Regions from separate parts of the Streptomyces sp. NPDC102514 genome, predicted to be linked through region 2. Evidence: riboswitches for the same ligand, from Rfam matches in the RefSeq annotation. Region 2 holds a riboswitch; each other region holds the start of a gene.
What was found. Region 2 has a riboswitch for cyclic di-AMP ahead of ACZ60E_RS11415 (M23 family metallopeptidase). Riboswitches for the same ligand answer to the same signal wherever they lie in the genome.
Positions count from the first base shown of each region.

Region 1 (3,201 bases), on a different contig from region 2:
CACGGCAGACCAGGGCCATGAGCCGCTTGCTGTCGGCGGCGTCGTAGATCGAGAACGACGACGTGAAGCCGAGCTTCTTGCTCTCGCGGCGCAGGATCCGTACGCAGGCGCTGTGGAAGGTCATCACCCACATCGCGTTGGCCCGCGGGCCCACGAGCTGCTCGACGCGCTCCTTCATCTCGCCCGCGGCCTTGTTCGTGAAGGTGATCGCGAGGATCTCGCCGGGGTGCACCTTGCGCTCGCCCAGCAGGTGCGCGATGCGGTGGGTGAGCACACGGGTCTTGCCGGAACCGGCGCCGGCCACGATGAGCAGGGGTGAGCCGTGGTGGACGACCGCCGCGCGCTGGTTCTCGTTCAGCCCGTCCAGGAGCGCGGCCGGGTCCACCAGGGGCCTCGGGGCGCCGTCGCGGTAGTAGGCGTCCCTGGGCCTGCTGGGAGGAGGCACGTCGAAGCGCCCGCCGAACAGGTCGTCCGGACCGTGGTCCGGCGCTTCGTCCTCGGGCGGCGGCGGGGGCTCTTCCTCGTGGGCCCGGGAGGGCTTGAGGTCCGCCAGGAAGCTGTCATCAAAGAGGCTGCTCATCGCTCTCCGAGTCTAGGCGCCCCCACTGACACCCGGCCGCCACCCCGGAAACTCGGCGGAATCCCGGGCGGGCGGCCAAGGGCAGAGCCTCACCCGTGATGAGTCCGCCACTACACAGGGTGGCCGGGACGGCGGCGGGACGGTGTGGCCGGGACGGCGGCGATGCGGTGTGCGGCGGTACCGCCACAGGGCGCTGATTTCGCCCCGCATCTGAACCGCGTACGGCTGGCCTCCGTATAACCGTGCGGAGACGGGGCGCACCAGACACCGCCTGATGGAGGTCACTCCCGAGCCGACCGGAACCGGCCCGTCGGCATGGGCGCCGCTCCGCGACGCGATCGACCCGCTCCCGCGCCCTTCGGGGACAACTCGGAGCAGATCATGACCAATTGACGTCGGCGGACGACACCCGTGGTCCAGGTCACGAAAATGTATCGGGCATATCGCACATCAAACTTCACAGGTGCCACACGTATTGGCTAACTTTCGCGTAGGCCGCTCGACCCGCACCGGCGAACAACGCCGGGCCGAGCGGGCTCCGCCGAATCCGGCATGCCCTCGTGGCCTCCGGAACCGGGGACCCAACCGATCCTGGGGTGAATCGGTCCGAACTCCCTCGTGGGACAAGGACCGTAGGGCAAACCTTCCGAAGCACTCGCCCGAACCCGACAGCTAACTCGGTAGGCGGATGACGGAAGGAGACGCCCTCGTGGCGCCACACCGCAAGTTGCGGCCCCCCAGTTCTCTGGGCCTGCGGACACCGGCCCTCGCCACCGCGGCCCTGACCTCGGTGGCCCTGCTCTCCCAGACGGCGGACGCCTCGCCGGCCGCGGAGCCCAGGCCCAGCACGGAGGAAGTCCAGAAGAAGATCGACGACCTCTACCAGCAGGCGGGCACGGCCACCGAGAAGTACAACGCCGCCAAGGAGAAGACCACCAAGCAGCGCAAGCGCGTCGCCACGCTCCTCGACGACGTGGCGCAGCGCACGGAGAAGCTCAACTCCGCGCGTGAGGCGCTCGGGACGTTCGCCGCGGCGCAGTACCGCACGGGAGCCTCCGCACCCGACAGCGCTTCCCTCCTCCTCGCGGACAACCCGCAGGACTACTTCGACCAGACCCAGCTGATGAACCGGCTGACCGCCCGCCAGAAGCAGGCCGTCGACGAGTACGTCACCGAGCGGGCCACCACGTCGAAGAAGCGGCAGGAGGCCTCCGAGGGCCTGGAGACGCTCACCACGACGCAGAGCACGCTGAAGACCTCCAAGGCGGACGTCCAGCGGAAGCTCGCCGAGGCGCGCGAGATCCTCTCGAAGCTGACCGCCGAGGAGAAGGCCCGCCTCGCCGCGATCGAGCGGAAGAAGCAGGAAGAGGCCCAGCGCAAGGCGGACGAGCTGGCGCGGCAGCAGGCGGCCGACGCGGAGCGCCAACGCCAGGAGACGGCGACGCAGGGCACGGGAACCGCCACGGGTTCAGGGGCGGGCACGGGTTCGGGGAGCACCTCGGGCTCGGACTCCGCCTCCTCCACCAAGGCCGCCAAGGCGCTGGCCTTCGCCCGCGCCCAGATCGGCAAGCCGTACGTCTGGGGCGCCAGCGGCCCCGGCTCGTACGACTGCTCCGGTCTGACCCAGGCCGCCTGGAAAGCCGCCGGTGTGACGCTCCCGCGCACCACCTGGGACCAGGTGGACACCGGCACGACGGTCTCCGTGGACAACGCCCAGCCCGGCGACCTGGTCTTCTTCTACGACGACATCAGCCACGTCGGCATCTACATCGGCGACGGCATGATGATCCACGCCCCGAAGCCGGGCGCGTACGTCCGCGAGGAGTCGATCTACTACATGCCGATCCACAGCGTGGTGCGGCCGGGCTAGCGCCCAGCTGCATCTGGACGGAACGCGGACGGGGTACGGCAGGCATGTGCCGTACCCCGTCCGCGTTCCGGACGGGCTTCCAGGCTTCCGCGGCGGCTTCCCGGGCAGTTTCCAGGGCGGTCTCCGGGGCGGTCGCTCAGGTCCAGAGCAGCGCGATGAAGATGTTCACCGTGGTCAGCCCGCCCACCAGGGCGAACAGGCCCTTCTCCACCTTCTCGTCGTCACGTTTGACGTAGACGAGGCCGAGGATCACGACCAGCAGGGCCAGCTTCACACCGATCTTGATGTTGTTGACGGTCTGGTCGTCGGCCTGGTTGAGGCCGACGAGGAGCGCGCCGGTGACCAGCATGGTCAGCGCGCCGTGGAGCATGGCGGGGGTGAAACGGGCCGTGCCGTCGCCCATGGCCTTCATCTGGGTGAGGAACCCGCCCAGCAGGGCGGCGATCCCGATGATGTGCAGGGCGACGAAGACATGAATGAGTACGTCCATGAGCCCGGACCCTAACCGGACGCCCGCACGCCGCCTCGCACCGGCCCGCGCCCCGGGTCTCTTGCGGGCCCCGGGCGGCGCCCATAGCACCGTCGCACGTGCCGCTCCCCCGTAACACGCCCATCGGTCACCGCACCACGCCAAGTCGCCCGCACCGGGCCCGGATCACGGTCGCACCCGGTCACCTCGTGGCCGACTGCCACCACTTCCGTACATGCCGTTACCACCGGCGCATCACGAGGTTTAGCGTCCTTCCCCAGG
Region 1 covers NZ_JBVJLW010000041.1:4,150-7,350, forward strand. Annotated here, with positions in the region: gene pcrA (DNA helicase PcrA) at 1-580, opposite strand, end outside; cyclic di-AMP (ydaO/yuaA leader) riboswitch at 1,110-1,282, shown strand; gene ACZ60E_RS45000 (C40 family peptidase) at 1,290-2,450, shown strand; gene ACZ60E_RS45005 (hypothetical protein) at 2,587-2,940, opposite strand.
Region 1: it holds a riboswitch for cyclic di-AMP, as region 2 does, so the genes downstream of both, ACZ60E_RS45000 (C40 family peptidase) here and ACZ60E_RS11415 (M23 family metallopeptidase) in region 2, are expected to answer to the same signal.

Region 2 (3,201 bases):
GGGAGCTGGGACGGGGTGCGGGCGCTGGCCAGGGGGACGGCGACCGTGGGGCGGGAGGCCAGCCAGGCGAGGGCCACGGTGGCGAGCTCGGCGCCGCGTTCCTCGGCGACCTCGTCGAGCGCGGTCAGCACCCGCTGCCCCCGCTCCGACGCGAGATGCTTGCCCGCCGCACCGGCCCGCGGGCTGTCGACGTCCGCGCCCGCCCGGTACTTGCCGGTGAGGAAGCCCGAGGCGAGCCCGTAATAGGGGACTGCGGCCAGTCCGCCGCGCGAGGCGACCTCCTGCAGCGGACCCTCGTACGTGTCACGCGACACCAGGCTGTACTGGGCCTGCAGCGCCACGTACCGCACCAGCCCCTCGCGGTCGGAGGCGTCCAGGGACTCCTGGAGCCGCTCGGCGGAGATGTTGGACGCGGCGATCGCGCGCACCTTGCCGGAGCGCACGAGCTCGTCCAGGGCCCCGAGGAACTCCTCGACCGGCACGGAGGGGTCGTCGTAGTGGGTGTAGTAGAGGTCGATGTGGTCCGTCCGCAGCCGGCGCAGCGACGCCTCGGCCGCGGCCTTGACGTTCGCCGGGGACAGGCCCTTGTACGCGGGATGCGCGCCGGCCTTCGTGGCGATGAGGACGTCGGCGCGGTTGCCGCGCGCGGTCAGCCACTCGCCGATGACGGTCTCGGACTCGCCGCCCTCGTTGCCCGGCGCCCAGGCCGAGTACGCGTCGGCGGTGTCCACGAAGTTCCCGCCGGCGGCCGTGTACGCGTCGAGGACGGCGAAGGAGTCGGCCCGGTCGGCGGTCCAGCCGAAGACGTTGCCGCCCAGGGCGAGCGGAAAGACCTCAAGGTCGGACGAACCCAGCTTGCGAAGAGAAGTCATGCCAAAACCAACGGCCGAACCGGACGGCCGTATTCCATGCACCGCGACATCGCGACCCCACAGGGCGCGGACACCGGCTTGCGGGTCGGGGCTTTACGGGTTGAGGCCCTTGCCGCGCAGCCAGGCCATCGGGTCGATCCCGGTGCCGCCGGCCGTGTGAACCTCCAGGTGGAGGTGCGCCCCGGTGACGTTCCCGGTGGCACCCACGCGCCCGATGACGTCGCCCGTGCTGACCTTCTGCCCGACGCTGACGCCGATCGACGACTGGTGGGCGAACCACAGCTCCGTACCGTCGTCGAGCGTGAGGACCGTGCGGTAGCCGTACGAGCCGCTCCAGCCCGCCTCGGTGATCGTGCCGCTGTGAATGGCCTTGATCGGGGTACCCGTGGGAGCGGCGAAGTCCAGACCCGTGTGCTGACCGGAGGACCAGAGCGAGCCGGACTGCCCGAAGGTGGAGGTGATCGTGTACGAGGAGGTGGGCAGTGTGAACTGCTTGGCCAGCTCGGCGAGGCGTGCGGCCTCGGCCTTCGCCTTGGCCTCCTCCTCCTTCTTCGCCTTCGCGGCGGCGGCCTTGGCCTTCGCCGCGTCCTGCTCCTTGGCGGCGAGCGTGGCGGCCTTCTTCGCGGCGGCGGCCTCGGCGGCGGCCTGGGCCTCGCGGTCGACCTGGTCCTGCTGGAGTTCGGCCTGGAGCATGATGCGCGAGCGCAGGGCCTCGCCGGCGTCGGCGTTGCCCTCCTCGGCGTCGGCCTCGGTGAGTCCGGCGGCGGTGAGCGCCGTGCTGGAACCCTCGGGGGCCTCGTCGTCGGAGATCAGCGAGCCGACGTTGGGCAGGTCGGGGATCGAGATCGACACCGGCGGCTTGCCGGTCTGCGCGGAGGCCATGCCGCCCGCGCCGACGGCGGCTATGACACCGACGCCCAGAACGGTGGAGCTGCGGGCGAGTCCCCCGCCACGCTGCTTGGCGACGCGGTGCTTGCCGCGGACGGGAACGACGGTGTCCGCGCTGGGATTCCAGGGCTCCCAGGTCTCGTCGTCCCTGCGGGCGCCGAAGGCGAAGGTGTCGGGCTTCTTCTCGCCCGAGGTCTCTCCCGTCACCTCGTCAGGCATGAACGAGGGTGTGGGGGCAGGCCTGTTGAACGCCACGTGGGCGCGCTCCTTTCCTTCCTTCTCGCCTACCGGGTTAGCTGACGGGTTCGGAGCAGGAAGGTCTCCTACGCGCGTCAACCGCGGTGTTCACCACCACGAAAGACACGCGATTCACCCCATGTAGGTGGTTCCCCGGTTCCCTTGCGGGATTCGGCGCGTGCGCACGGAGCCGTCTCTTGTGACGGCTGGGACACCGCGCTGCGTTATCGAACGTTAATAGACTCAGGCACCGGATTCCAAGCTGTTCTTGATGATCGTTACGGCTCCTGGCCTGGACTTAAACGCTGGGAGCGGGGTAAATCGGGCGAGTTGATCGCCATTCACAGGTACGGGTTTTATTGACGGTGTGTCAGTTGTTATGCGCAGGGGCGTCGTTCGACTACTGCAGGTGATATAGGTCCGGAAGAGCGTCCCGGCTCCCTCACGGCCGGCGGACGGCGAGCAGCGCCATGTCGTCCGTACCGCCGCCCCCGGTGTACCGGAACACGTCGTCCACCACCTCGGTGAGCAGCGCGTCGGGCCCGGCGAACTGGCGCCCGGACAGCCGTGCCGCCGGGTCGAAGAACACACCCCGTCCGTCCCGGGCCTCGGACAGTCCGTCCGTGTGGAAGAGCAGCATGGCCCCACCCGGGAAGTCCTCCTCCTGCGCGCGGTCGGGCCAGGCGCCCAGGTCGCCCATCCCGAGGGGCAGCGCGGGTTCCGCCGCGGCGAGCGTGCGTACGGTTCCGTCGCCGCGCAGCAGGAGCGGCCCGGGATGGCCGCGGTTGACGAGCCGTACGCGCTGGGCGCCGTGCGGGATCTCGGCGAGCACGGCGGTGATGAAGCCCTCGAAGACCTCGACGCTGTCGCGCCGCACCCCTTCGCGCATCAGCGACCGCTCCAACCGCTGGGCGACCCCCTCCAGGGTGCTCTCCTGTTCGGCGGCCTCCCGGAAGGCCCCGATGACGACGGCCACGGCGGCGACCGCGCCCATGCCCTTCCCTCTCACATCGCCCACGACGAGCCGTACGCCGTGCGGGGTGTCCTGCACGGCGTAGAGGTCGCCGCCGATGAGCGCGTCGGTCTGCGCGGCCACGTACCGGACCGCGAGGTCGAGGCCGCCGGTGCGCGCGGCGGGTTCGGGCAGGACGGCCCGCTGGGCGGCCTCGGCGATCTCGTGGGCGGAGGCCAGCCGGGCGTTGCC
Region 2 covers NZ_JBVJLW010000004.1:21,626-24,826, forward strand. Annotated here, with positions in the region: gene ACZ60E_RS11410 (aldo/keto reductase) at 1-872, opposite strand, end outside; gene ACZ60E_RS11415 (M23 family metallopeptidase) at 966-2,015, opposite strand; cyclic di-AMP (ydaO/yuaA leader) riboswitch at 2,027-2,184, opposite strand; gene ACZ60E_RS11420 (PP2C family protein-serine/threonine phosphatase) at 2,440-3,201, opposite strand, start outside.

Region 3 (3,201 bases), on a different contig from region 2:
TCCGAGCTGACGTACGGCGAGAAGATCATCGGCAGCCGACGCGGGCACACCGGGCACCAGCACCTGCCCTGGGTTGCCCTGGACGCGGACGGCACGGCGACCGAGGAGCTGGGCGAGGTCTACGGCTGCGCGCTCGCCTGGTCGGGCACCTGGCGGATCGCGGTGGCCCAACTGCCCGACGCGCGCGTGCAGATCACCGGCGGGGCCGGGTACGACGACTCGGGCCTGCTGCGGCTGGAGCCGGGGGAGACCTTCGTCACTCCCGTCTTCGCGGGGCTGTGGAGCGACGGCGGCTTCGGCGGGGCGAGCCGCGCCTGGCACGCGTACCAGCGCGCGTACGTGATCCCGGACGCGGAGCAGGACCGGCCCGTGCTCTACAACTCCTGGGAGGCCACGGAGTTCGACATCTCAGAGGAGCAGCAGCGGGCGCTCGCCCGCCGGGCCGCCGAGGCGGGCGTCGAACTGTTCGTGGTCGACGACGGCTGGTTCGGGGCGCGCACCAGCGACCGGGCCGGCCTCGGCGACTGGACGGTCAACCGGGACCGCTTCCCGGGCGGACTGAATCCGCTGAGCGACTACGTGCACGGGCTCGGGATGCAGTTCGGCATCTGGGTCGAGCCCGAGATGGTCAACCCGGACAGCGAGCTGTACCGCGCGCACCCGGACTGGGTGCAGTTCCAGCCGGGACGAAAGCGGACGGAACTGCGCAATCAGCTCGTGCTGAACCTCGCCCGTGAGGACGTCCAGGAGTACCTGTGGGAACAGCTCGACGCGCTGCTCTCCAGTGCCCCGATCGACTACGTGAAGTGGGACTTCAACCGCGCCTTCACCGACGCGGGCTGGCTCGGCGAGGCCTACCCGCAACGGCTGTGGGTGGACCATGTGCACGCCCTGTACAAGCTGTTGGACCGGCTGCGGACCGCCCACCCGGGCGTCGCCTTCGAGTCCTGCTCGGGCGGCGGCGGCCGGATCGACCTCGGGATCATGGCCCGTACGGACCAGGTGTGGACCTCCGACAACACCGACCCGCTCGACCGGCTCGCCATCCAGCACGGCTTCAGTCAGGTGCATCCCGCGCGGGCCATGGCCGCCTGGGTCACCGACAGCCCGAACGCGCAGCTCAACGGACGTGTCAGCTCGCTGCGCTTCCGCTTCGTGAGCGCGATGGCCGGGGTGCTCGGCGTCGGCGGCGACCTCACCCGCTGGACCGGGGAGGAACTGGCCGAGGCGCGGACCTGGGTGGAGCTCTACAAGGAGATCAGGCCCGTCGTGCAGGGCGGTGAGCTCCATCGGCTGCGGGCGCCGCAGGGCGGACTGAGCGCCGTCCAGTACGTCCGTGACGGCGAGGTCGTCGTCCTCGCCTGGCTCCAGGCCCAGCACTACGGTGAGCCGGCCCTGCCGGTGCGACTGCGGGGCCTCGACCCGTCGGCATCGTACGAATGCCTCGAAACGGGCGAAGTCCACCGAGGTGCGGTGCTGTTGCACCACGGCTTGCGGACGGGGCTGCGCGGAGACCTCGATGCGGCAGTTATCCGACTGCGTCGTATCTGACTGTTGTGTCCGTAATGGAGCCTTCATTCCAACTCGCGCCGGAGTGAAGGCTCCTGGAGTGGTCCTTGGTGAGCAGCGTCATATCCGTGACGTTCCGCTGTCGCCGTGCTCACGTAAGTCCGCTTTGTTTGCAGGGCTTTAACAAGCGGTGGATAGACCGCATTCACACAGGGTGACCGGTATTTCGGTCGAGGATCAAGAAAACGGGGCACACAGGAAACCCCCAAGCTTGTTTGCGCCTCTTCATGTCGCTTACGTTCACCTCCAATCCGGACGGACGCCCAATCCTGCCGCCGCCCGGAATCCGCACTCACCCGTACGTGGCAGGAGCGGGGGACCCACAGGTAAGACGCCTGTTCCGGTCTCCGGAACGGCTTGGGGTTAAGTCGTGCGAAAGCACGGCCGGGCATCTCCAGCTCGCACCCGACAGCTCACCTCGCAGGCGCCGGAGAGGAATTCGTCATGCCCGCGAAGGGTAAGCACCGCCGTCCCAAGTCCCAGCGTTTCTCGCGTTCCATGGCCGTGGCCGGAACCGGGGGCGCCGCTCTCGCCCTCCCGCTGCTCGGCGCCGCCGGAGCGCACGCCGCGACTCCGCAGACCGCCGCCGATTCCGTGGCGAGCGCCGCGAACGTCTCGACCATCGCGAGCAAGTCCGCCGCCGCCGCTCCGACCGCCGAGAAGCAGGCCGAGGCGAAGAAGGTCGCCACCAGGACGTACGCCGTGCGTTCGGGCGACTCCCTGTCGAAGATCGCCGACACGCAGGACGTCAACGGTGGCTGGAAGAAGCTGTACTCGGACAACCGCACCTCCATCGGCGGCGACCCGTCCCTCATCCACCCGGGCCTGAAGCTCGCCCTCGGCGGCAAGGCGGCGGCGTCCAGCTCCGACTCCACCGCCTCCAAGTCGTCCGACAAGGCCGCCGAGAAGCCCGCGGCCAAGAAGACGACCACGGCGTCCAAGGCGGCGGACACCTCGACGGCCACCGGCTTCACGCTGCCGGTCACGGGGGCGTCCATCGGCACCTCGTACAAGATGTCCGGCAGTATGTGGTCCAGCGGCTACCACACCGGTGTCGACTTCGTGGTGCCCACCGGTACCGCGCTCAAGTCCGTCGGCGCGGGCACGGTCGTCTCCGCCGGATGGGGCGGCGCGTACGGCAACCAGGTCGTCATCCAGCTCGCCGACGGCCACTACGCCCAGTACGCCCACCTGTCCTCCCTCTCCGTCTCGGCCGGTCAGACCGTGACCGGCGGACAGCAGGTCGGCCTCTCGGGTGCCACGGGCAACGTCACCGGCCCGCACCTGCACTTCGAGATCCGCACCACCCCGGACTACGGCTCGGACGTGGACCCGCTGGCGTACCTGCGCGCCAAGGGCGTCTCCGTCTGACGCCTTCCGGCGCTGCCTGACGCGGACTGACGCCCACGGGCGCCGACCGACGTCGGCCGACGTGAATCTCCGAAGGCCGGACCCTGTGATCCCCGGGGTCCGGCCTTCGGCATGTCCCGGGCCGGACGGCCGGACGGCTGCTCAACGGCTGACAGGGGCGGGCGGGGGCGTGTCAGGCCCCCGGATGGTTCAGGGCGCGCACGAACTGCTCCGTGAGCTGCTCGGTGTCGAGGCCGTCCGCGCTGCGCCCGGTCAGGATGT
Region 3 covers NZ_JBVJLW010000002.1:244,376-247,576, reverse strand. Annotated here, with positions in the region: gene ACZ60E_RS06145 (alpha-galactosidase) at 1-1,551, shown strand, start outside; cyclic di-AMP (ydaO/yuaA leader) riboswitch at 1,836-2,011, shown strand; gene ACZ60E_RS06140 (M23 family metallopeptidase) at 2,014-2,940, shown strand; gene ACZ60E_RS06135 (TetR/AcrR family transcriptional regulator) at 3,113-3,201, opposite strand, start outside.
Region 3: it holds a riboswitch for cyclic di-AMP, as region 2 does, so the genes downstream of both, ACZ60E_RS06140 (M23 family metallopeptidase) here and ACZ60E_RS11415 (M23 family metallopeptidase) in region 2, are expected to answer to the same signal.